4 regions of the Halomonas sp. DP5Y7-2 genome follow, and region 2 is predicted to be linked to each of the others. Evidence: predicted binding sites of a transcription regulator. Region 2 holds the regulator's gene; each other region holds the start of a gene.
The links. The regulator sigma-54, encoded in region 2, starts transcription at its own class of promoters, with help from an activator protein. The targets are predictions, from matches to a motif close to TGGCACNNNNNTTGCTNT.
Positions count from the first base shown of each region.

Region 1: a site for sigma-54 is predicted at 4,165-4,182, ahead of speB (agmatinase). Genes of this name have one in related genera too.
Region 3: a site for sigma-54 is predicted at 3,367-3,384, ahead of KUW18_RS05870 (P-II family nitrogen regulator). Genes of this name have one in related genera too.
Region 4: a site for sigma-54 is predicted at 1,739-1,756, ahead of KUW18_RS08785 (sugar phosphorylase). Genes of this name have one in related genera too.

Region 1 is NZ_JAHVHY010000009.1:128,688-134,480, reverse strand. Features, by position in the region: gene KUW18_RS17615 (YfcC family protein) at 1-1,338, opposite strand, end outside; gene KUW18_RS17610 (DUF805 domain-containing protein) at 1,934-2,446, shown strand; gene KUW18_RS17605 (sigma-54 interaction domain-containing protein) at 2,476-4,014, opposite strand; gene speB (agmatinase) at 4,251-5,201, shown strand; gene KUW18_RS17595 (YjiH family protein) at 5,295-5,793, shown strand, end outside.
Region 2 is NZ_JAHVHY010000006.1:118,339-124,131, forward strand. Features, by position in the region: gene ptsN (PTS IIA-like nitrogen regulatory protein PtsN) at 1-240, opposite strand, end outside; gene hpf (ribosome hibernation-promoting factor, HPF/YfiA family) at 247-555, opposite strand; gene KUW18_RS12705 (RNA polymerase factor sigma-54) at 736-2,148, opposite strand; gene lptB (LPS export ABC transporter ATP-binding protein) at 2,341-3,066, opposite strand; gene lptA (lipopolysaccharide transport periplasmic protein LptA) at 3,066-3,596, opposite strand; gene lptC (LPS export ABC transporter periplasmic protein LptC) at 3,641-4,216, opposite strand; gene KUW18_RS12725 (KdsC family phosphatase) at 4,213-4,779, opposite strand; gene KUW18_RS12730 (KpsF/GutQ family sugar-phosphate isomerase) at 4,864-5,793, opposite strand, start outside.
Region 3 is NZ_JAHVHY010000003.1:504,575-510,367, forward strand. Features, by position in the region: gene KUW18_RS05850 (SDR family oxidoreductase) at 1-509, opposite strand, end outside; gene KUW18_RS05855 (DUF3820 family protein) at 649-864, shown strand; gene glnK (P-II family nitrogen regulator) at 1,139-1,477, opposite strand; gene KUW18_RS05865 (ammonium transporter) at 1,668-2,918, opposite strand; gene KUW18_RS05870 (P-II family nitrogen regulator) at 2,966-3,304, opposite strand; gene KUW18_RS19720 (accessory factor UbiK family protein) at 3,704-4,078, shown strand; gene KUW18_RS05880 (YifB family Mg chelatase-like AAA ATPase) at 4,220-5,725, shown strand.
Region 4 is NZ_JAHVHY010000004.1:449,910-455,702, reverse strand. Features, by position in the region: gene ribD (bifunctional diaminohydroxyphosphoribosylaminopyrimidine deaminase/5-amino-6-(5-phosphoribosylamino)uracil reductase RibD) at 1-1,157, opposite strand, end outside; gene nrdR (transcriptional regulator NrdR) at 1,154-1,639, opposite strand; gene KUW18_RS08785 (sugar phosphorylase) at 1,833-3,623, shown strand; gene dsbG (thiol:disulfide interchange protein DsbG) at 3,820-4,725, shown strand; gene KUW18_RS08775 (glycosyl transferase) at 4,806-5,793, opposite strand, start outside.

The sequences.
Region 1 (5,793 bases), on a different contig from region 2:
GACCAGCGCCATGAACGGAAGAATCGCCTTCAGCCACTGCTCGTAGGAAACGCGGCCCAGGGCCAGCATCGCCAGGGTGCCACCGGACGTCGGGACGATCAGGTTCGTCAGGCCATCACCGACCTGGAAGGCGGTAATCATCAGCTGACGACTCATGCCGACCAGGTCTGCCACCGGGATCAGAATCGGCATGGTGACCAGGGCCTGACCCGAGCCAGAGGGCACGAACAGATTGATTGCCCCCTGCACCACGCTGGCCATGATCGCCGACAGCGCAGCGGGAATATTCTGGATCAGTCCGCTGAGACCATAGACGATGGTGTCAATGATCTGAGCCTCCTTGAGGATCACCTGAATGGATGCTGCCAGGCCGATGACCAGGGCTCCTGCGGTGACTCCCGACGCGCCCTCCATCATCTGCTTGACGATCTCATTGGCCGACAGCCCATTGACGATACCGATCACAATCGCAATCAGCAGGAACATGCCGGCGATCTCGTTGATGTACCAGCCCTGGGTGAATACACCGACCAGCATGGCCGCCAGGCCGCCGACAAACACCACCAGCGTCCACTTGTCGCGACCACTCAGGCGATACTCATCCAGGGACTTGCTCATGGCCTTGGCATCGTTGGGTTCACGAAACTCCATCCGCGTCACAAAGCGGCAGATGTACCAGGACAACAAGGCCAGTGACGTGACCACCAGCAAGGCCCGCAGCCAGGCACCGGAGAAGGTCGGCAGCTCGGCGATGCCCTGGGCGACACCGACGGTGTAGGGATTGATCGGAGACAGGGCAAAGCCGACCCCGATACCGCCCACCGCCATGGTGGTGCCAACCAGGCTGGAACAGCCCACGGCGCTGGCGATGAGCACCGCGATGGGCACCAGCGCAATGTTGTTTTCAAAGCCGACGGCCACCCCAAAAAAGCCATAGATAAAGGTCCCGGCGGTAATAATGACATTGCGACGCTCGATACCGACGCGATTGACCGCTACACCGATAGCGTTCTCGAGCGCGCCAGTGCGCTGGAGGATATGAAAGAGCCCTCCTGCGATGAAGACGATGAACAGATATAGCGAGGCCGCGTTAAGGCCTTTGGGAATCGCGACAAAGATATCGAATGGCGAAATCGCGGCCACGTCAGTGAGGTAGTGAAATGAGTCGGGCACGACCCGGGTACGCCCATCCTGCATCACTCGCTCGAACTCACCGGCGGGAATGATATAGGTCAGCGCGAAGGTTGCCAGAAGAATCAAGAAGATCAGCACCATCGGGTCAGGCACTGTTCTGTACCATTTCTTGCGCTCGGCAAGCGCTTGATCACGAACACTCATCAGGTTGTCCTTGTTATGTGGGACAGAAGGGGTGACGGCCGCAGTGGAGGCTGCAGACCAGGAGCAAAAGCAGGCAGGCCGCGGGGCTGCGGCCTGGCAATGCCCCACAGTATTTATCATGATAAATAGAGGGTCAAGATCATCGCCCGGGTGCGATGTAAAGGCGAAGTGCGAGGAACGGACGTCCAAGCTTCAGACCATCATCCTAGGGGGTGGCGTAACGTCGCAGCATAGCCTTTGCCAAACTACTCTGATTGAGGCGCATAACGCCTACAAAAACTGCTCTAACTAGCAAATACACAAAGAAAAAACGCAGAACGCGCCTGACACCCTTGCACAACTCTCCGTCAAGCACCTAACAATTACGCAGGGGTGATCCGAATCATCCTTATGAACCAGCACGATTTACGCGGATCGTACTAGAACTTGCGCCATCGACTATCTGGTCACAGTGCGAAACTCGGTAGGATTCACATCAGCACATGGCAGCAAGTCTCATACGTTCGTTCCGCCCTTGCGCATTGTCGGCGCATAGGCACTACAGACAGGAAACTCGCCCAGGACATTCGTACAGGAACCTCAGGACGATCCGCCGATGCAACGACCTACTGCTTCCACTCTTCAAGATGATGTGGCGTCTTGTACCAACGTGCCCCGCCACCCCTTGGACCCACGTCCGGGCCTGCCCGGCTACTGGTTCGACAGCATCAGCGGACGCGAAAGTCGGGCTGACTTCTGCCTCAACGCCATCCTGGCCCTCTCTTGCTACTACGCAGGTCTATGGGCCTTGATCATCACCGCTCCCGACCTCCACGACAGCGTCTCTGCAGGGGGACTGCTGGTGGGGGCAGGCTGGCTACTGGTCAGCGTATATCCCCTGGTGCTGCACGGTGTTCGCCGCCTGCATGATGTGGGCCAGCGCGGCCACTGCAGCGTCATGCTGCTGTTCCCAGGAGCCAATCTCCTGCTGACGGTGGTCCTGGTCATGCAGCCCGGCGAAACGACCATCAATGAGCATGGTGAGCGCGAGCGGGGGCATCAAGGGGTGATGGCGGTCAAGTCGCTGCTTACCGTAGGCATCTGGGTCAGCTGCTTTTTCCTGTTCTGACGGCGGTACCATCGCCGACCACGCACCGCTCAGCCGATTCTGAGCCCATGCTGGCGGAGCTTGCGCACCACGCTCGGCTGGCTGATCCCCAGGCGCTCGGCAATGGCGTAAGTGCTGGACAGCGTTCGGCAGCAGTCCGCCAGAATCTCTCGCTCGACCCGGGCAAGCGTCTCTTTCAGACCCTCCCCGTCGCCCCTGCCTGGCGACGCCCAGAGCTCCTCCGCCGTATTCCTCGAGCCCGTCACGCTCCTGCTGTCGTCGGAGGCACGCCCGATCTCCTCCGTGGCCGCGCCAGCAGCAACCGCGGAGGGGAAGAATGTCGGGGACGTCACCTGGCCCGATGCTTCCGGCGCGGCCGCCGCGGGCACCTGCCTGCTGGGCAGCACTTCGCGTGCTTGAATCACATCGTCACTGGCGAGCCAAGCCCGCTCCATGACGTTCTCCAGTTCGCGCACATTGCCGGGCCACTCCCACCCCATCAGGGCCTGCCAGACGTCCCGTGCCAGCATCTTGTCTCGCCCGTAGCGCCGGTTGAGCCGCGCAAGCTGACGTTCGACAAGGCCCGGAATATCCTCTCGCCGCTCGCGCAGGGGCGGCAGGGTGACGGGAATGACATTCAGCCGATAGTAGAGATCCAGTCGAAACAGTCCCTCCTCGACCCGCGCCGAGAGATCCTGATTGGTGGCGACGACCAGACGAAAATCGACGCGCCGGGGCGCCCGGTCCCCTAGTCGCGTGATGCTGCCGTCCTGGATGGTCTTGAGCAGCTTGGTCTGCACCGATAGCGGCAGCTCACCAATCTCGTCGAGAAACAGCGTGCCGCCCTCAGCCTGCTCGATCAGCCCCTTGCGGCCACCGGGGGCCGCTCCGGAAAAGGCGCCCTGGCAGTAGCCAAACATCTCGGACTCGAACAGGCTCTCAGGGATGGCGGCGCAGTTGACGTCGATGAACGGCCCTTCCTTGCGTGAACTCCAGCGATGAAGCTGGCGAGCGAACGCCGTCTTGCCGACCCCTGACTCTCCTAACATCAGCACGGTAGCGTCGGTAGGGGCCACACGCTTGAGCAAGAGCGCCACCTCGCCCATGAGCTGACTCTTGACCTCGAGATGCCCCAGCTCCTGTTCTTGCAAGCCACCCTGGAGGCCACTCTCCGACTCGATCGCGTGACCGCGTCTCAAGTGCTCGCTGAAGCGTCGCTGCAGCAGCGCGTACTCCTGCTGCAACAGCTGCAGGTCGGTCAAGTCCATGGAGCGACTCACCACGGCGATAAGGCGCTCGCCTTGAAACACCGGATGTGCCTGGGCAATCACCCGCCGCCCGGTGCCTGTGTGCTGCACCAGTTGGGTGGGTTTGCCCGTGCGAATGACTTCAAGACTGACCGACGGCGTCAACACGCCCTCCGCTTCGAGCCGCTGCACGCTGGTGGCACAGAGCTCTTCACAGGACATGCCGTAGACCGCCGCCGCTCCGGGACTGACGTCCCGTATATGGCCATCGGGCGCGACGATAAAGAAGTGATCGTGCGCCGTGTCGATAATCGTCTTAAGTATCAGCGCATCGTCAGTCATCGGCGATCCATAAACGCATCATTGATGCAAAAGTGTATCACGGCCAGCCCTGCCATTGATTCAATAGTGAATCAACGAGCCCCGGATATCGCTCCGTGTACGGCAACTTCGTGCACATTTTTTGCGCCTTTAGTATAACAATCGCAGAACTGGCACACCTCCTGCTTAAACAAACCTATGCATGCCTGGCCAGTCGTCTGGCCAAGGTGACCTCATCAGCGATGTCAGGAGTTCCAGTGAGCGACTTCAACCAACCCCTCGGCGGCAACGAAATGCCTCGCTTCGGCGGTCCAGCCACCATGATGCGCCTGCCTACTCAGGATAGCGCCCAGGGGCTCGATGCAGCCTTCATCGGCATTCCCATGGACATCGGTACGTCCAACCGTCCCGGCACTCGCCTGGGGCCGCGCCAGATTCGCGACGAGTCGCGCATGCTGCGTCCCTACAACATGGCAACGGGGGCCGCGCCCTTCGACAGCCTGCAGGTGGCAGATATCGGCGACGTGCCGATCAACACCTTCAACCTGCCGAAGAACCTGGACATCATCTCCGGTTTCTATGACCAGGTACTGGCCCATGACTGTGTGCCGCTCACCCTGGGCGGCGATCACACGCTGACCTGGCCGATCCTGCGCGCCATCGCCAAGAAGCACGGCCCCGTTGGCCTGATCCACATCGATGCCCACGCTGACGTCAACGAGCACATGTTCGGTGAAGAAGTCGCCCACGGCTGTCCGTTCCGCCGGGCTCAGGAAGAAGGCCTGCTGGACGCCAACCGTGTGGTGCAGATCGGCCTGCGTGGCACCGGCTATGCCGCCGAGGACTTCGACTGGTGCCGCCAGCAGGGCTTCCGCGTAGTGCAGGCCGAGCAGTGCTGGCACAAGTCGCTGGAGCCCCTGATGGCGGAGGTTCGCGAGCAGATGGGCGATGGCCCGGTCTACATCTCGTTCGACATCGACGGCCTCGACCCCTCCGTCGCACCGGGCACCGGCACCGTCGAAATGGGCGGTCTGACTTCGGCCCAGGGCCTGGAAATCGTGCGCGGCGCCAAGGGGCTCAACATTGTGGGTGGTGATCTGGTGGAGGTCTCCCCGCCCTACGACCCCAGCGGCAACACCGCGCTGATGGGGGCCACCCTGCTGTATGAAATGCTGTGCGTGCTGCCCGGCGTCAAGCGCCGTGACTGACGGTTGACAGGGCCAGGGAGAGGCCCTGGTTCGTCCCTATGAGGCGCTCCTTAAGGAGCGCCGAACACTACAACATCAAAGAGTGACCCTCCCATGTCTTCCCATCTGCACTCTGCCGACAAGATCACCACCGAAGGGGGCAAGCTAAGCACCCACGGTCTGCTCAAGTTCCTGATCCCGTCTGTGATCGGCATCCTGCTGTTCCTGGTACCTTTCTCCGTAGGCGACACCATCAATATCGGCATGGGCTTGGCCGCCGACTGGCTCAAGGCCACGCTTGGCGATGCGCTGCCGGCCATTGCCACGGTGGTACTCACGCTATCGCTGGTGCTGACGCTGCTGGTCAAGCTGACCAAGCCCGGCTGGGCTAGCCAAGGTGCCCTGAAAGAGCTGTTCGACATCGCGCCGCTGTGGGTCGTCATGCGCGCGCTGGGCGCCCTTTTTGCCTTGATGACCTACTTCCAGGTCGGGCCCGAGATGATCACCGCCTCCTTCACTGGCGGAGTGATGCTCAACGACCTTGCGCCGGTGCTGCTGACCTTCTTCTTCTTCGCCGCCATCCTGCTGCCTTTCCTGGTCGACTTCGGTTTCA
Region 2 (5,793 bases):
AAAGCCAGAGATAGGGGCCTTGCAGTGAGGGTTGCGAGCATGCGGAATGGCCACGCCATTGCCGATGCCGGTGCTACCCAGACGTTCGCGGCCGATCAGGCGACTGAAGACTTCCTGGCTATCCAGGCTTGGTGTGTTCTGCGCAATGAAGGTGCTGAAAAATTCCAGCACCCTCTTCTTGCTGCCCCCCGGGACGTCAAATAGCGTGCGCTCGGGGGGGAGAATGGCATCCAATGTCATGAGAGGTCAGCGAATTCCGGCGCCTTGGGCGCGGGCTTGGGATTTTTCCTTGTGCTTGACGAGCTGGCGGTCCAGCTTGTCGGCAAGGGCGTCGATGGCGGCGTACATGTCGCCGTCCTGGGCTTCTGCATGCAGGTCTGCACCGGCAGCGTGAAGCGTACAGGCAGCCTGTTGGCGCTCCTTCTCCACCGAGAGGGTGACCTGCACATTGGTGATGTTGTCGTAATGGCGCTCCACACGGGCGAGCTTCTCTTGTACGTAGTCACGCAGGGGATCGGTCAATTCGACGTGGTGGCCGGTAATGTTGACTTGCATGACAAGGCTCCTTGCTCTTGCGGGTGGTAGCTCGATTGTAACCCTTTTTCCGATCCTGCAAACCCCCCTGCTTCTACGCATTAAGACGCAGATGTCGTGCGATATTTCAAGCGCTTGCGCTTTTCATGCAACTGCGCTACGCACTCTGCTCGCCGCCTGTCTCGAGCCTTCTGACCGGGCTCAGCGCAGGCGCTTGCGCTCGCTCGAAGAGGGAATATTCATCGCTTCTCGATACTTGGCGACGGTGCGTCGGGCGACGTTGACACCGTCTTCGGCGAGCAGCTCCACCAATTTGCTGTCAGACAGCGGTTTGCGAGGCGGCTCCTGCTGGATCAGCGACTTGATCATGGCGCGTATGGCAGTGCTGGAATGGGCATCCCCATCCTGGCCCACCTGGCTGGAAAAGAAATACTTGAGCTCGAACACTCCCCGTGGCGTATGCACGAATTTCTGGGTCGTCACCCGTGAGATGGTCGATTCGTGCATCTCCACCTTGGCCGCAATGTCTGCCAACACCAGTGGTTTCATGGCGGCTTCACCCTGCTCGAGGAAGTCGAGCTGCCGCTCCATGATTTCGCGTCCGACCCTCAACAGGGTGTCGTTGCGGCTTGCCAGGCTCTTGATCAGCCAGCGCGCCTCCTGCAAGTGGTCCTTCAGAAACTGGTTGTCCTGGCTCTTGTCGGCCCGTCGGATCAACGCCGCATAGTCGGGTTGAATGCGCAGGCGTGGCATCGCCTCAGGGTTCAGCTCGACGCGCCAGCCTTCTTCGGTGTGGCGGACCACCAGATCGGGAATGACATAGTCGTTGTCGCTGTCGCCGTACTGGCTGCCAGGCCTAGGGTCGAGGCCACGGATCAGTTCGATGACATCGTCCAGCTGCTCTTCGGTCAGGCTCAGGCGGCGCTTCAGCAGACGGCGATCACCGCTGGCCAGCGCCTCGAGAAACTGGCGTACCAGTCTTCCCGCCTGGGGCAGAAGGGGGGTGTCACGGGGCAGGCTGTCCAGTTGCAGCTGCAGGCATTCGCGCAAATCTCGGGCAAATACACCGGTAGGTTCGAATTGCTGCAGCCTGGCCAGCACCGACGCCACGTCCTGCAGGGGCGGGGCAGCAGCGTCGTCATCGGCCAGGCCCTGGGCGATATCGTCAAGGTGTCCTACCAGGTAGCCATCGCCGTTGACCGCGTCAATCAGGCACTCTGCGATGCGCCTGTCATTATCATTGAGGTCCAGCAGGGCCAGCTGCCAGCTAAGGTGGCCATGCAGGGATTGCCCGCTGGCCTGGCGCTCGAAGTCAGGCGCCTCGGCGCTGCCGGCCGGGGCGGTGCCAAGGTCTTGATAGGTATCGGACCAGTCGCTGTCGACCGTTAGCTCGGAGGGGATCTCGTCGGCCCAGTCGTCGTCCTTGCTGTCCTTGACCTGCAGCTCGCCGAATTCATCCTCCAGCTCGAGCATCGGGTTGGCCTCGAGCGCCTGCTGGACTTCCTGGCGCAGGTCCAGCGTGGAAAGCTGGAGCAGGCCAATTGCCTGTTGCAGCTGAGGGGTCATGGTCAGCTGGGTGCCGATCTTCAGCTGCAGTGACGCCTTGAGGGCCATGATGTGACTTCCGTTCGTGGAGCTGAAAAGCCTTACCCTAACGGCGGGTCAGGTACCATGCAAGCTTCTTGCCAACTTGTGGGCAGGGGGTGGCGCGCAGGGCTTGCAGTGCCCCGCATGCGTGTCAGTGCAAGGTCGAGCGGGCGCCATGAAGACCCTGCCAACATAGCGGCCCGGCAGCGCCCATGGTGGTTAAAGGCGAAAGTTTTCGCCGAGATAGACTTCCTTGACGCGCTGGTTGGCAAGGATCGACTCGGCACTGCCTTCGGCGATGATCTGGCCGTCGCCGACAATGTAGGCGCGGTCACAGATGTCCAGCGTCTCGCGCACGTTGTGGTCGGTGATCAAGACGCCGATGTCACGAGCCTTGAGCTGGCGAATGATCGACTTGATCTCGCCAACGGAGATCGGATCCACCCCGGCAAAGGGTTCGTCGAGCAGAATGAAGGCGGGTTCTGTGGCCAGGGCTCGGGCGATCTCGACCCGACGTCTTTCCCCGCCGGACAGGCTCATGCCCGGGTTGTCGCGAATGTGGCTGACATGGAAGTCTTCGAGCAGTTGCTCAAGGCGCGCCTGGCGACCTTCCCGGTCGAGGTCCTTGCGGGTCTCGAGGATCGCCATGATGTTGTCGGCTACGGACAGCTTGCGGAAGATGGAGGCTTCCTGTGGCAGGTAGCCAATACCCGCCAGTGCCCGCTGGTGCATGGCCGCGCGGCTCAGGTCGTCATCGTCGATGCTGATGGTGCCAGCATCCGCCCTGACCAGTCCGACGATCATGTAGAAGGAGGTGGTCTTGCCTGCGCCGTTGGGGCCCAATAGGCCCACGATGCTGCCCTGTTCGATGGACAGGCTGATGTCCTGGACGACGCGGCGCTTCTTGTAGCTCTTGGCCAGATGGCGAGCGTGGAGAGTCTTCATCAGTTTCCTTGGCTTTCCGGCTCGAGGGTCATGCGAATGCGCTGCTGGCCGTCGACACCCTGTGCGCTGGAGCGAGCCTGGACGACGCGGCGATCCAGAAAGTACTCCAGGTAGGCGCCGTCGAAGGTGTCATTGGCCTTGTGCAATTCCGCCTGGTCGATGAGTTCCATGCGGCGCTCGGCAACATGGTAGACCACCTTCTTGCCCCAGCCCTTGACCACCGGCTCTTCCGGCGAAGGCTGCTGCTCCAGATAGGCACGGGAGCCAGTCGCCGTGGCGCGGGATAGCTGACCCTGGTCGTTGCGCTGAATTTCCACACGCTCACCGGTCAGCAGCATGCTGCCCTGCTGAATACGCACATCGCCGGTATATACCGCTGTGCCTGCGCGGTCATCCAGGTCCAGTTGGTCGGCCTCTACCTGAATGGGGGCGCTGCGGTCGCTTTCCAGCGCCAGGGTGACGGTGCTGGTGGCGACGCTCGTCAGGCCCAGGGCCAGGGCGAGCAGTAGCGCGGGACGGGGACGCATCATGGAAGTGACTCCTTGTTAGGGCTCGGGCTGAGTGTGGCTCTGGCTTATTGAGGCTCTGGCGGATGATAGCCGGTGACATTGTCGGTCAGACGGGCGGTATTGTCATGGATCCAGGCATCGAAGCGCTCGCCTCGCATTTCCTGGGGGGGCTGGCGCAATACCGCAGGCGTCTCACTCCAGGCGTGGCCTGAATCGCTGTCATAGACCAGTACCTCGGTATCCAGCTGCCAGCGCTCGGCAGGGGCCTCAAGGTGGGCATCTCCGGTCAGTGTCAGAGGGTTGCCGTCCGGGCCAAGTTCGCCGTCGGTGGCAGTGGCGATCCACAGGCGGCCACTGTCATCGACAAGCTCCATGTCAGGTTGGTCGACGCGGGTGATGTCATCCAGCGGGGTGTGCACCAGACGTGGGGTCGTGATGCGTTGATGGGGCGCACCCTCGGTGTCGAAGCGCGTCAGGGTGGCATCGATCAGGTAGTAGTCCGGCTCGCCGGCCTGATCGTCGGTGATCAGGTCGGGCACAGTGCCGTCCCGCGGGTCGAGCAGGGCCAGACCACCGCCCAGCACCAGCAGCAGGATGACCAGCCAGAAACGGAAACCGGGCCGCAGTGCACGCCATGTCATATCAGGGGTCCGTCCTTCAGATAGCTGTCCACCACGCCGTCGAGGCGGCCCTGGGCCGCCAGCAAGGTATCCGTGATTTCGCGTACTGCGCCATGACCGCCGCAGCGCTCGGTGACCCAGCGGGCGCGTTCGCGAATGTAGAACGGGGCGCCTGGCACGCTGATGCCCACGCCACAGCGGTCAATGCACGGCAGGTCGGGCAGGTCGTCTCCGCAGTAGGCCACCTCTTCCAGTGACAGCGACAGCTCGGCGCACAGCGATGCCAGCGCCGGCAGCTTGCGTTCGACACCTTGCTGGACGTGCTGGATGCCCAGCGCCTTGGCGCGCTGGGAGACCATGGGTGAGCTACGCCCGGTGATCAGGGCGACGTCGATTCCCGCGCGCCTGGCCAGCTTGATACCGTGGCCATCGAGGGTATTGAAGGCCTTCAGTTCCGTACCGTCGGCATGAAAGATAAGCTGCCCATCGGTCAGCACGCCGTCCACATCCAGCGCCAGCAGCTTCACGCGGCCAAGTCGTTGCACCAGGTCAGGGGAGAGTGAGGCAAGTGGGTCGTGGGCCATCATGGCGATCCTTGATGTTGAGTGGGCAGAAGGTGTGACGGCAGCTGCCCGGCGGTAGCGCCCGGAGTGCCGCCAGGCCAGGCGTCAAATGACACCTGCTGCCAGCAGGTCATGCATGTGTAGCGCGCCAACCGGGCGCTGCTGGTCATCCACCACCGCCAGAGCGGTGATGCGACTGTCTTCCATCAGCTTGACGGCTTCCGCCGCCAGGGTGTCGGGACGGATGCGCCGTCCGGGACTGGTCATGACATCGTCCACGCTCAGGGTGCTGAAATCCTGGTGGCGGTCAAGGGTTCGGCGCAGGTCGCCATCGGTATAGACGCCCGCCAGGGTACCGTCATCGGCCACTACGCAGGTGAAACCGAGGCCCTGGCGGGTGATCTCGAGCAGAGCATCCCTGAGCGGTGAGCCAGTCGCCACGACGGGAAGTCTGTCGCCGGTATGCATCAGGTCTGCCACCGTCAGCAGCAGGCGTTTGCCCAGGCTGCCGCCGGGGTGGGACAGCGCGAAGTCTTCCGCGGTAAAACCGCGGGATTCAAGCAGTGCGACGGCCAGGGCGTCACCGAGGGCAAGCGCTGCCGTGGTAGAGGACGTGGGGGCGAGGTCGAGCGGGCAGGCCTCGCGTTCGACGCCGGCATCCAGGTGAGCCTCGGCGTGGCGCGCCAGGGTCGATCCGGGCCTGCCGGTCATGCTGATCAGCGGAATGCCCATACGCTTCAATAGAGGCAGCAAGGCGGTAACTTCGGCAGTCTCGCCGGAATTGGACAGCGCCAGGACCACGTCACCTGGGGTGATCATGCCAAGGTCGCCATGGCTGGCCTCACCGGGATGAACAAAGAACGCCGGGGTGCCGGTGCTGGCCAGAGTGGCGGCAATCTTGCCGCCGATGTGGCCGGATTTGCCCATGCCTGTCACCACCACCCGTCCTTGGCAGGCCAGGATCAGCGTGCAGGCGCGCTCAAAGGCCTCATCGAGGCGCTGAATCAACGCATCGACCGCGTCGCGCTCCAGCTC
Region 3 (5,793 bases), on a different contig from region 2:
TTGCCCCCGGTCTCGTCCAGTGACGTGGCCACCCGGCCGGTGGCGTCGTCGTCGGTGAGCCGGCCTGGCTTGACGATGACATGGTCCACCTTGCTGCTGCGCAGATAGGCATCGGCGGCGAACTTGGCGGCCATGTAGGGCCTGAGCTTCTCCGGCGCTTGCAGCGGCTGCTCGGCTCGCATGGCGCTGACCATCAGCATGCGGTCCAGCCCCAGGCGGCTGGCCTCGTCCGCCACCCGTGTAGCGGCGTAGAGGTCGATCAACAGTGTCTTGTCGGGCCCGGTGTTCGGACCTGAGCCGGCGGTGAACAGCACCTGATCGCAACCATCGAAGGCGGCGGCGAAGTCGTCCTCCAGGTCGGCGACGACCGTCTCGATCCCCTGTTGCTCGAACCAGTCGCGCTGCTCGGCGCGTCGGACCATGGCGCGAATCGGATGTCCCTGGCGGTGGGCGATGGCGCAGACCTGGCGGCCGATCTGGCCGTTGGCACCTATCACGAGTGTGGTCATGTCGTCCTCCTTGTCGATACCTGGGAAAGACCATGGCGTCGAAGGGGAAGACTTTCAATGGGGAGCGAATCGATGGCGACGCCGCCTGCAGGCCGGTACCCTGTGCGTCTTCCCCTTACCCACCCGCTCAGGAGCAGCGATGAATCCTCAGGACCTGGAACGCCTGGTTACCTTGCCGATGCCTTTCGGCAAGCATCAGGGCACCTTGATCGCCGATCTGCCCGGGCCCTACCTGGCGTGGTTTGCTCGGGTCGGGTTTCCCCCCGGAGAGATTGGACGTCTGCTGGCGTTGATGCACGAGATCGACCACAACGGCCTGAGCGACCTGCTGGAGCCGTTGCGACGCCGGGGGTAAGCGGTAGCGAGCGGTATCGGGAGGGAATCCCCAGGAAGCCGTCGCAATGACGGCGTCCCTGCCGGTCTAGTCAGACCGCGTCCTTGTCGGTCTCGCCCGTACGAATACGGATGACCTGCTCGAGGGGGGTGGCGTAAAGAAAGCTGCCATCGCCCTTTGGCGACCACCCGCCACCCTTCAAGGTTCGCTTAGACGGCGTCCTTGTCGGTCTCGCCCGTATGAATACGGATGACCTGCTCCAGGGGAGTGGCGTAAAGAAAGCTGCCATCGCCGGTCAGACCGCGTCCTTGTCGGTTTCTCCGGTACGAATGCGGATGACCTGCTCGAGGGGGGTAACGAAGATCTTGCCATCGCCAATCTTGCCGGTGTTGGCGACCTGTACGATGGCTTCGATGACCTGCTCCGTCATGCTGTCATCCACCGCGACTTCGAGCTTCACCTTGGGCAGAAAATCCACCACGTACTCCGCGCCTCGATACAGTTCGGTGTGGCCCTTCTGTCGTCCAAAGCCTTTGACCTCTGTCACCGTAATGCCCTGAACGCCGATCTCGGAGAGCGACTCGCGCACGTCGTCGAGCTTGAAAGGCTTGATAATCGCGGTCACCAGTTTCATGGCGGTTTCCTCATCCTGTCCGTGTAGGGGCGGCGTGCGGCATGTCCGTCGCTAACCCGTGGGCGGCGCGCCGTTGCGCCTGACCTGACTAGTGTGACAAAGCATACCCCTGGCAACCAGCAATAAAAAAGGCCCCCGAAGGGGCCAGGTGGAGCACGCCAGCTCACTGGAGTCGCGGGTAAGCTCAGGCTTACTTCTTGGCGACGTTAAACTCGGGGTAGGCTTCGAGGCCGCATTCGGCAAGGTCGACGCCTTCGTATTCTTCTTCTTCGCTGACACGGACACCCATGATCGCCTTGATGATCAGCCAGACGACCAGGCTGGCGGTGAAGACCCAGGCGAAGATGCCGGCAATACCGAGCAGCTGGGCACCGAAAGTGGCGTCGGCGTTGTTCAGCGGTACCGCCAGGACGCCCCAGATACCTGCAACACCGTGGGCAGAGATGGCACCGACCGGATCATCAAGGCGCAGCTTGTCGAGCACCACGATGGCGACCACAACCAGGATGCCGCCTACTGCGCCGATCAGGGTGGCGCCCAGGGCGCTGGAGGACAGCGGGTCGGCAGTGATGGAGACCAGGCCGGCGATGGCACCGTTCAATGCCATGGTGAGGTCCGCCTTGCGGAACCAGATCTTGGCCAGGATCAGTGCTGCAATGACGCCGCCTGCGGCAGCCGCATTGGTGTTGACCAGTACCTGGGCCATGTTGTTGGCAGAAGCGACGTCGGAAACCTTGAGCTCGGAGCCGCCGTTGAAGCCGAACCAGCCCAGCCAGAGGACGAAGGTACCCAGTGTGGCCAGCGGCATGTTGGCGCCAGGAATCGCGTAGATCGCGCCGTTCTTGCCGTACTTGCCCTTACGCGGGCCGAGGACCAGCACACCCGCCAGGGCGGCAGCGGCACCCGCCATGTGAACAATGCCGGAACCTGCATAATCGGAGAAGCCTGCTTCAGACAACCAGCCGCCGCCCCAGGTCCAGTAGCCAGACACTGGATAGATGAAGGCCGTCATGACCACAGCGAAGGCCAGGAAGGCCCACAGTTTCATGCGCTCGGCAACGGCACCGGAGACGATGGACATGGCGGTGGCCACGAACACGACCTGGAAGAAGAAGTCGGCGCGAGCAGAGTAGTAGGGGGCATCTTCGCCACCGGCCAGCACGGCATCGACGCTGTTCTCAGTGCCGATCAGAAAGCCCAGATTGGGAATGATGCCGCCACCGTCGGACGAATACATCAGGTAGTAACCCACCAGCAGATACATGGTGCAGGCCACGGCGAACAGCACGATATTCTTGGTCAGAATTTCGGCGGTATTCTTGGCCCGGACCAGCCCGGCCTCGAGCATGGCGAAACCGGCTGCCATCCACATGACCAGGGCGCCGCAGATGAGGAAGTAGAAGGTATCCAGCGCGTAGCTGAGTTCACTGATATCAACCATGAGAGTGTCTCGCTATTTATTATCGGGAGTCAGGGCAGGGGCGGACATCAGACCGCGTCCGAACCGCGTTCGCCGGTGCGAATGCGGATGACATCTTCCAGCGGCGTGACGAAAACCTTGCCGTCACCGATCTTGCCGCTGTTGGCCGCGTTGCAGATCGCTTCCAGCACGCTGTCCAGGCGAGCTTCGTCGACGGCCACCTCGACCTTGACCTTGGGCAGAAAGTCCACGACATATTCCGCGCCGCGGTAGAGCTCTGTGTGGCCCTTCTGACGGCCAAATCCCTTGACCTCTGTCACGGTGATGCCCTGGACGCCGTTGTCGGCCAGCGCTTCACGAACGTCGTCCAGCTTGAAAGGCTTGATGATGGCGGTGATCAGTTTCATGGCATGGCTCCCTACGTGCATGGGTGGCGGCTTGTTTCCGCTCGGTGCATGGATACGTTGTCATAGCGGGAAATGTGCCACTTTATTCCTAATATCTTTTATTACATGAACTTGGAGTTAATTGAGGGCGTGTTGGATATGCGGGAGGCTGCATAGCGGGGGTAAATTGCGGCACTGCATCAATGACGATGCACTACTTTGGTGCTTGGCGCTGAGGCGCGTGCGCCATCAGTGAGCGCGCGACGTTCCGTCATGACGGCGGGAAGGACCGTCGTCGTTAGCCCACCTGGCCCGCCAGCGTTGTAGCCAACGTAGGCAGCCAAGAGACATGCGTTGGGCGTCAGGCTTGCGTATGCTGTCGGCAATAGAGTCGCCGTTTTGATGCACAAGGAGAGCCCCATGATCAGTCAGGATCGCATCAGCCGTTTAGCCCAGCAGATTGGAGAGCGTCTGCAGGGCGCTTCTCAGGCCCCGGAAGACATCCAGAAGGGCGTGCAACAGGTAGTGCGTGGCGCCTTCGACCGCCTGGAGCTGGTCTCGCGTGAAGATTTCGACATCCTGATGGATGTATTGCAGCGTACCCGCTCACGCGTCGAGGCCCTCGAGAAACAGGTCGCAGCTCTGGAGAGCCTGGTCGATGAGCGCGCAGCGGCGGGTCAGACAGGTGCCGATGCAACGCCCGCGGTCAGCGAGGAGGCTGCCGAAATCCCCGTACCCCCTGCGACCCAAGGACAGGACGGCGCGGCCAAGGGCGGTGAAACGCCATCGGCGTGATCTCTACCAGAGCACTTGGCTAATGTAGCGGGCCGGCATAGGGATATGCCGGCCCGGCTGTTTCTGGCGTGCGCAGGCGGCGAGGGGCCGATGATCGTGGTCTACTGACAGCCATAACGTCAGCCGTCAGGCAGGGAGCCCATGACGCTTGCCATCATCACGACCCGTGCCGGGGTGGGGCTGGATGCTCCAGAAGTTCAGGTCGAGGCGCACCTGGCCAACGGCTTACCCGGAATGACCTTGGTGGGACTGCCGGAAACCGCCGTCAGAGAGAGTCGCGAGCGGGTGCGCAGTGCCTTTGCGACCTGTGGTCTCGACTACCCCTTGCGTCGTATCACCCTGAATCTTGCCCCTGCCGATCTGCCCAAGGAAGGGGGACGCTTCGACCTGCCTATTGCGCTGGGACTGCTGGTGGCATCGGGGCAGTTGCCTGCGGCGGCGCTGGACGGCATCGAGTGTGCCGGAGAGCTGGCGCTGGATGGGCGGCTTCGTCCTGTCGCCGGCATGCTTCCCTTTGCCATGGCCACCCTTCGGGCTGGGCGGCGATTGATCCTGCCTGCCGCCAATGCCCAGGAGGCTGCGCTGGTCAGCGGCCTTGAGGTGCTTCCCGCCGACCACCTATTGGATGTCATCGCCCACTTGAGTGGACGGGTGCCGCTACAGACGTGTACTGCGGCAGCATCGTCGATGCCGGTTGAGGCAGCCTTGGATCTCTGTGATGTGCGCGGACAGTATCAAGCGCGTCGCGCCCTGGAGGTAGCGGCGGCTGGCGGTCACAACCTGCTGTTCGCCGGTCCGCCAGGTACCGGCAAGACATTGCTGGCCAGTCGCCTGCCCGGCATCCTGCCGCCCCTTGAAGATCATGAGGCCCTGGAAGTGGCGGCCATTCGCTCCGTCTGTGCGCTGCCATTGTCAGAAGGCTTTGGCTGTCGTCCCTTTCGCTCTCCCCACCACACTGCCAGCGCGGTGTCCCTGGTGGGGGGCGGGTCGAGGCCGCGTCCCGGCGAGATTTCCCTGGCCCACTGCGGCGTGCTGTTTCTCGATGAATTGCCTGAGTTCAGCCGGCAGGTGCTGGAAGTGCTCAGGGAGCCACTGGAGAGTGGAGAGATTCACATCACCCGAGCCAGTCACGAGCGTCGTTTTCCGGCTCGGTTCCAGCTGGTGGCTGCCATGAACCCCTGCCCCTGCGGCCACCTGGGGGATCCACGCCAGGACTGCAGCTGCACGGCGTCACAGATTCAGCGTTACCAGTCGCGGCTGTCTGGCCCGCTGCTGGACCGCATCGACCTGCAGGTCGAAGTGCCGGGACTGCCGGTTGAAGAGTTGACCTCTCAGCAGCCTGGCGAAAGCACCGCCATGGTGCGGGCGCGGGTGATGGCTGCGCGGGAGCGGCAAATGGCGCGGGGAGGGTTGAACGCGCGCTTATCGGGCAGGGCACTGGAAAACGCCTGTGCCCTGGATGCCACCGAGCGCGCCTGGCTGGCGCAGACGCTGGAGCGCCTGCGACTGTCGGCCCGGGCCTACCACCGCGTCCTGAGGGTGGCGCTGACGCTGGCCGATCTCGGTGCCAAGGACGCACCAGGGCATGACGAACTGATCGAGGCGATTGGCTACCGCCAACTGGACCGTTTGCTCAAGCGAGGTTAGCCGGACACGGGGGGCACCTGACCAGTGGGGCCAGAATGCCACCACGAGCATGAGCATGTCGTGGGATA
Region 4 (5,793 bases), on a different contig from region 2:
GCAGGCAGTGCGGGGCGAGCCAAAATTCGCCAGTCCTGGCCCAAGGCGCGAATATCGATGATCTCGAGCGGTCGCTGATGAGCCATCTGGTCAATCCCGCTCAATGACATCAGTCCACGGGCCTCGGGTCCAAGCAGCGTCGGCGCCATGTAGAGGCGCAGCTCATCCACCAGACAGGCATCCATCATGGCACCGGCAAGGGTCGCACCGGTTTCGACCAGCAGCTCGTTGCATCCTTCTTCACGCCCCAGCCAGTCGAGCAGCGTCGGCAGATCTACGCGACCGTCCTCGCCGGCCGGCATTTCCAGTACTCGGGCCCCGCTGCGCTCCAGCGCTTCCCGGCGAGGAGACTCGACGCCTTCGACGCAGACCACCAGGGTCTGACCGGGCTCGCTCAGACAGGCAGCCGCCAACGGCATGCGCAGACGCGAATCGACCACCACGCGCAGCGGCTGGCGACGGGCAATGGTGTCAGCCTGATCGAGCCCCAGTTGCTCGGCTCGCACCGTCAGTCGCGAGTTATCGAAGATGATGGAGTCGACGCCAGTCAGAATCGCGCAGCTCTGGGCACGCAGGCGCTGCACATCGCGGCGTGCCGCAGGGCCGGTGATCCACTGGGACTCGCCGGAGGCCATGGCGGTACGCCCATCGAGGCTCATGGCCAGCTTCAGGCGCACCCGCGGGCGCCCCTTGGTCATGCGCGATACGAAGCCCGCATTCAAGGTCAGCGCATCGTCCTCAAGACAACCGACCAGCACCTCGATACCTGCCTCACGCAGCCTCTGGATGCCACGCCCAGCGACCTGTGGGTTGGGGTCCTGCATGGCCACCACGACCCGGGCGACGCCCGCCTTGATCAAGGCATCGCAGCAGGGGCCGGTGCGACCATGATGCGAGCATGGCTCCAGCGTCACATAGGCGGTTGCACCACGGGAGCGCTCACCGGCGCCGTTCAGCGCATGGATTTCCGCATGGGGCTCACCGGCACGCTCATGAAAGCCCTCGGCCAGCCACTCGCCGTCCTTGACCAGCACGCAACCGACACGCGGATTCGGCATGCTGGTGTAGCGGCCATGCTCAGCCAGGCGAAGCGCCCTCGCCATCCAGTGGGCATCATGGCCAGGGGCTGACGCCGGAGGTGCATCGTCGCGGCTCATGACGGCTCCTCATTGTCGGGGGTGAAGCTCGGCTCCTGAGCCAACCGGTCAATCTCGGCACGAAACTCGTCGATGTCCTGAAATCTGCGATACACCGAGGCGAAGCGAATGTAAGCCACCTGGTCCAGGCGCTTGAGCGCATTCATCACTTCCTCACCCACGACCCGCGCCTGGACCTCACGCTCCCCTCGGGCCCTCAGGTTCTGGCGTATGCGCTCCACCGCCGCTTCGATGGATTCCGCACTGACCGGGCGTTTTTCCAGAGCCCTCAGCATGCCCGCTCGCAGCTTGCTCTCGTCAAACACCTCACGGGAGCCATCGGCCTTGACGATCCGCGGCATCACCAGTTCGGCGGTCTCATAGGTAGTGAAGCGCTCCCCGCATCCCGCGCACTGCCGACGTCGACGCACCTGGTCGCCTTCGGCAACCAGCCGGGAATCGGTCACACGAGTCTCTTGAGCGCCACAGAAAGGGCAATGCATAGCGGGCAGTCCGGCAGGAGAAAATGTCGCCATAGTGTAACGGTTGCGGCCTTTTTCGCCCAGCGCAACCGTCCGCCAAGCCCTTTGCGCGATGCCAGTTGGCACGCCCTGTGCTTGATGTTGTGCATTATCCTGCCAATAAGACGTCGGGCACAGGCGCAACCTCCCGCCTCGCCCGCCCAAGGAGGACGCCATGGCCCCACCACTCACAGCGATGGACGCAGACCGCTTCCAGCAGCATGCCAAAGCCTTGCTGACACCTCTTTATGGAGAACGTAGCGAGGAAGTGCTGCGCCGCCTGCTGCGCCTGATCGAAGCGCAGGGCGCCCGTCTTTCGCACCGTCATGGTGCAAGAAACGAACTGTGGAGTGAAAAGGATCAATGGCTGATTCTGTACGGTGATTCGCTGATCGATGAGCACGAATCACGCTCGGACAGCGGTCAGGAGACGTCGCCCAAACCTCCCCTGGCCGTGCTCGATGACTTTCTTCACAGCCGACTGGCTGGCGTGTTCAGCGGGGTGCACGTGCTGCCCTTCTTTCCCTGGAGCAGCGACGATGGCTTCTCGGTCATTCACTACCGCGAGGTCGACCCGGCCCTGGGCGAGTGGCGAGACATCAGGCGGCTGGCCAGCCGCCACGACCTGATGGTGGATCTGGTCTTGAATCATGTCTCAAGGGAGTCGCTGTGGTTTGCCGACTACCTGGGCGGCAACCTGCCCGGTCGCGACTACTTCATCGAGATGGACCCGGAAACGGATCTCAGCGACGTCGTACGGCCACGCAGTTCTCCACTGCTGGTACCGGTCAGTACCCGTCGGGGGGTACGCCATCTGTGGGCCACCTTCTCGGAGGACCAGATCGACCTGAACTTTGCCAACCCCGACGTGCTGATCGAATTCATCGGCATACTGCTGTTCTATCTTCAGCAGGGCGCGCGGATCGTGCGCCTGGACGCCGTCGCCTTCCTGTGGAAACGGCCCGGCACCCGTTGCATTCACCTTCCCGAAACCCACGCCGTGGTGCGTCTGCTGCGCGCCATCGTCGATCATGTGGCTCCCGGCACCTTGATCATCACCGAGACCAACGTGCCTCACGCCGAGAACATCAGCTACTTTGGCCTGGAGCGTGAGCACACACCACCGGATGAAGCCCATCTGGTCTATCAGTTCCCGCTGCCCCCACTGCTGCTGCATACCCTGACCAGCGGTGAGGCCGGCACCATCGCCCGCTGGCTCAACACGCTGCCCGAGCTTCCAGAGGGCTGCAGCTATCTCAACTTCACAGCCAGCCACGACGGCATCGGGGTACGACCGCTGGAAGGCTGGCTCGAGCAACACGAAATCGATGCTCTGGTTGGCTTGATGCAGCGCTTCGGTGGCTTTGTCAGCATGCGCCGCCAAAGCGACGGCAGTGACAGTCCCTACGAACTGAACATCACCTGGTTCGATGCCATGAGCGGCACCCGCCGAGGCCCCGACCCCTGGCAGGTCGAGCGCTTCTTGTTGAGTCAGCACCTGATGCTGGTCCTGAAGGGCATTCCCGGGGTCTACATTCACTGTCTGACGGCTACCCAGAATGACCATGATGGCGTCGAGCGCAGCGGGCGCCTGCGCTCCATCAACCGCAAGCGCTGGCAGCGCCAGGAACTGGGGATGCTGCTGGACAGCCGGCACACGCCGACCCGTGAGGTATTCGTCGCCCTCACGCGTCGCCTTGAACTGCGCCGCCGAGAGCCTTGCTTCCACCCCGACGCCGCTCAGACGGTGGTGCCAACCGCGCCACAATTGCTGGCCATTCAGCGTGGGCCGATTGCCAGCGGCCGTCGCCTGCTGGCGATCCATAATGTTACCGACCGCCCGCAACCTCTGGTCATGGCGGAACTCGAACGTCCTGGCTGGGAGGACCTGCTGGAGGGCGGCGAATGGCGCCATTGCGATACCCTGGCGCCCTATCGCTCACTATGGCTGGTGCGTCATGATTGAGCATTCAGGAAACACTGCATCACTGCCTGCACCAACGATTCGCTGCGTTGCGCGCCCCTCGATCGCCTCACCTGTAGCGCAAAGGCTCCGGCGCCTGCGCTGCGGGCGCCTGGCGCCGCTCGGCTGATGACTTCAGCGTTTCCTTTATCCGTAACCCCACCAACCGGGCCGGCCACCGAACTGACCTCTCATCCTGTTGTCCCAGCTGGTGTCACAGCACTGGCCGCCCTACCACCGGGATGATCAGGTCACCTCTGCGCGCCCCTCCGACAACGACATGCGAGCCCGAACACCGATGAGTCAGGACACCCCCCGCCGCCCCGATGCCCCATCGCGCCCGCGTTACCCGCGATCCTTCATGACCCTTGCTGCGGTGGCCTTCGGTCTGCTGCCGCTATCCAGCGTCGAAGCCAAGGATTACCCCGCGCCTATCGAGGCCCTCGAGAAAGAAGGCCTGGAAGTGCATGGAGAATTTGATGCCCCTGGAGGCCTGGAGGGCTACGCTGCCAGCCACCGAGGCCAGCCCATGACAATCTTCGTGACTGCCGATGGCGAGCACGCCATTGTCGGCAACCTGATTGACGGTGAGGCCAACAACCTGTCGGAAGAGCCGCTGGAGCGACTGGTGCAAGGACCTCAGGATGAAGCGGTGTGGCAGGACCTGGCTGACAGCGCCTGGATCGCTGATGGCGACCCGGACGCGCCGCGCACGGTATACGTCTTCACCGATCCCAACTGCCCATACTGCACCCGCCTGTGGCAGATGACCCGCCCCTTCGTGGAGAGCGGAGAGGTCCAGCTACGCCACGTCATGGTGGGCATACTGGATCCAGCGAGCCCACGCCAGGCGGTCACCATGCTGGCCGCGGACGACCCCTCTGCCGCCCTGGCCGCTCACGAAGGGGGTGATCCAATTACGCCGATGCGCCAGCTACCCCGCGACCTGGAACAGCGTCTACAGAGCAATCATGAGCTGTTCCGAGGCTTCGGCATGGTGGCCACCCCAGGCATGGTCTATCGCCATGATGGCAAGGTCGAAATGACTCAGGGACTGCCGGGACAGGCCCTGTTCGAGACCATCATGGGAAGCGCCAGCCCCTGAGGGGCTGGCACCACAGCGGATCAACTTTGTCATCACCGGGGCCTTGCCATGGCGAGCCCCCGTGACAGGCACTCTCCCTCCTAGACATCTCCGGCGTTGTCGGCTTCCACCGCCTGATAAAGGCGCTGTGGAAGATCCGGCAGCGCCGCTCTTACCCTGTTCCAACTGGGAATGAAGGGCTTCTCCCGGGGGTTGTCGAGGAAAGCATTTCCCGCCTCGATCAGATTCGCCGCAAACAGCTCTACGGCCTGCTCTTCGGCGTGGCGATCGAGGCTCAGGCCATTCATGGTGGCATCGTGGTCGTAGGACTCGATCAAATCCAGAGCGAGTCGGTAGTAGGTCGCCTTCAGCGTGCGAAAACCCTCGGAGGAGAACCCCACCCCCTGCGTTGCCAGCTTGCGATACAGCGCCTTGGCAATATCCAGACTCATGCGGTTGAGCCCCGCACTGGCATCATCGGCAGAGACCGGCTGATGCTTATGATCGTAGACATCGGCAATGTCGACCTGACACAGACGGTTGGTCGAATGGTCACGGTGCACCTCGGACAGCACCCCGATCTCCAGTCCCCAGTCGGCGGGTATGCGCAGGTTGTCGAGCACCTCCGTGCGCATGGAAAACTCGCCTGACAGCGGGTAGCGATAGCTATCGAGATAGTCCAGATAAGGCAGCGGCCCGTGCATGATCTTCAGCGCCCGCAGCAGCGGCGTGACCAGTAGCCGGGACACCCGTCCGTTCAGCTTGCCTTCGGCGATGCGCGAGTAGTAGCCCTTGCAGAACGCGTAGTTGAAGCGTGGATGCGCCACGGGGTACATCAGTCTGGCCAGCAGCGAGCGGTCGTAGGTCAGAATATCGCAATCGTGCAGTCCCACCGCTGCTGTGCGCCCCGATGCCTGGACATAGCCCGCACAGAACCAGACGTTGCGCCCCTTGCCCGGCTGCTGTGGGGCAAGCCCCTCGGCAGACAGGTCTGCGTCGAGCTCGCGCAGGCGAGGTCCATCATTCCACAGGATGCGGTGGTGCTGAGGCAGGCGGGAGAAGAATTCCCGAGCACGCAGAAACTGATCG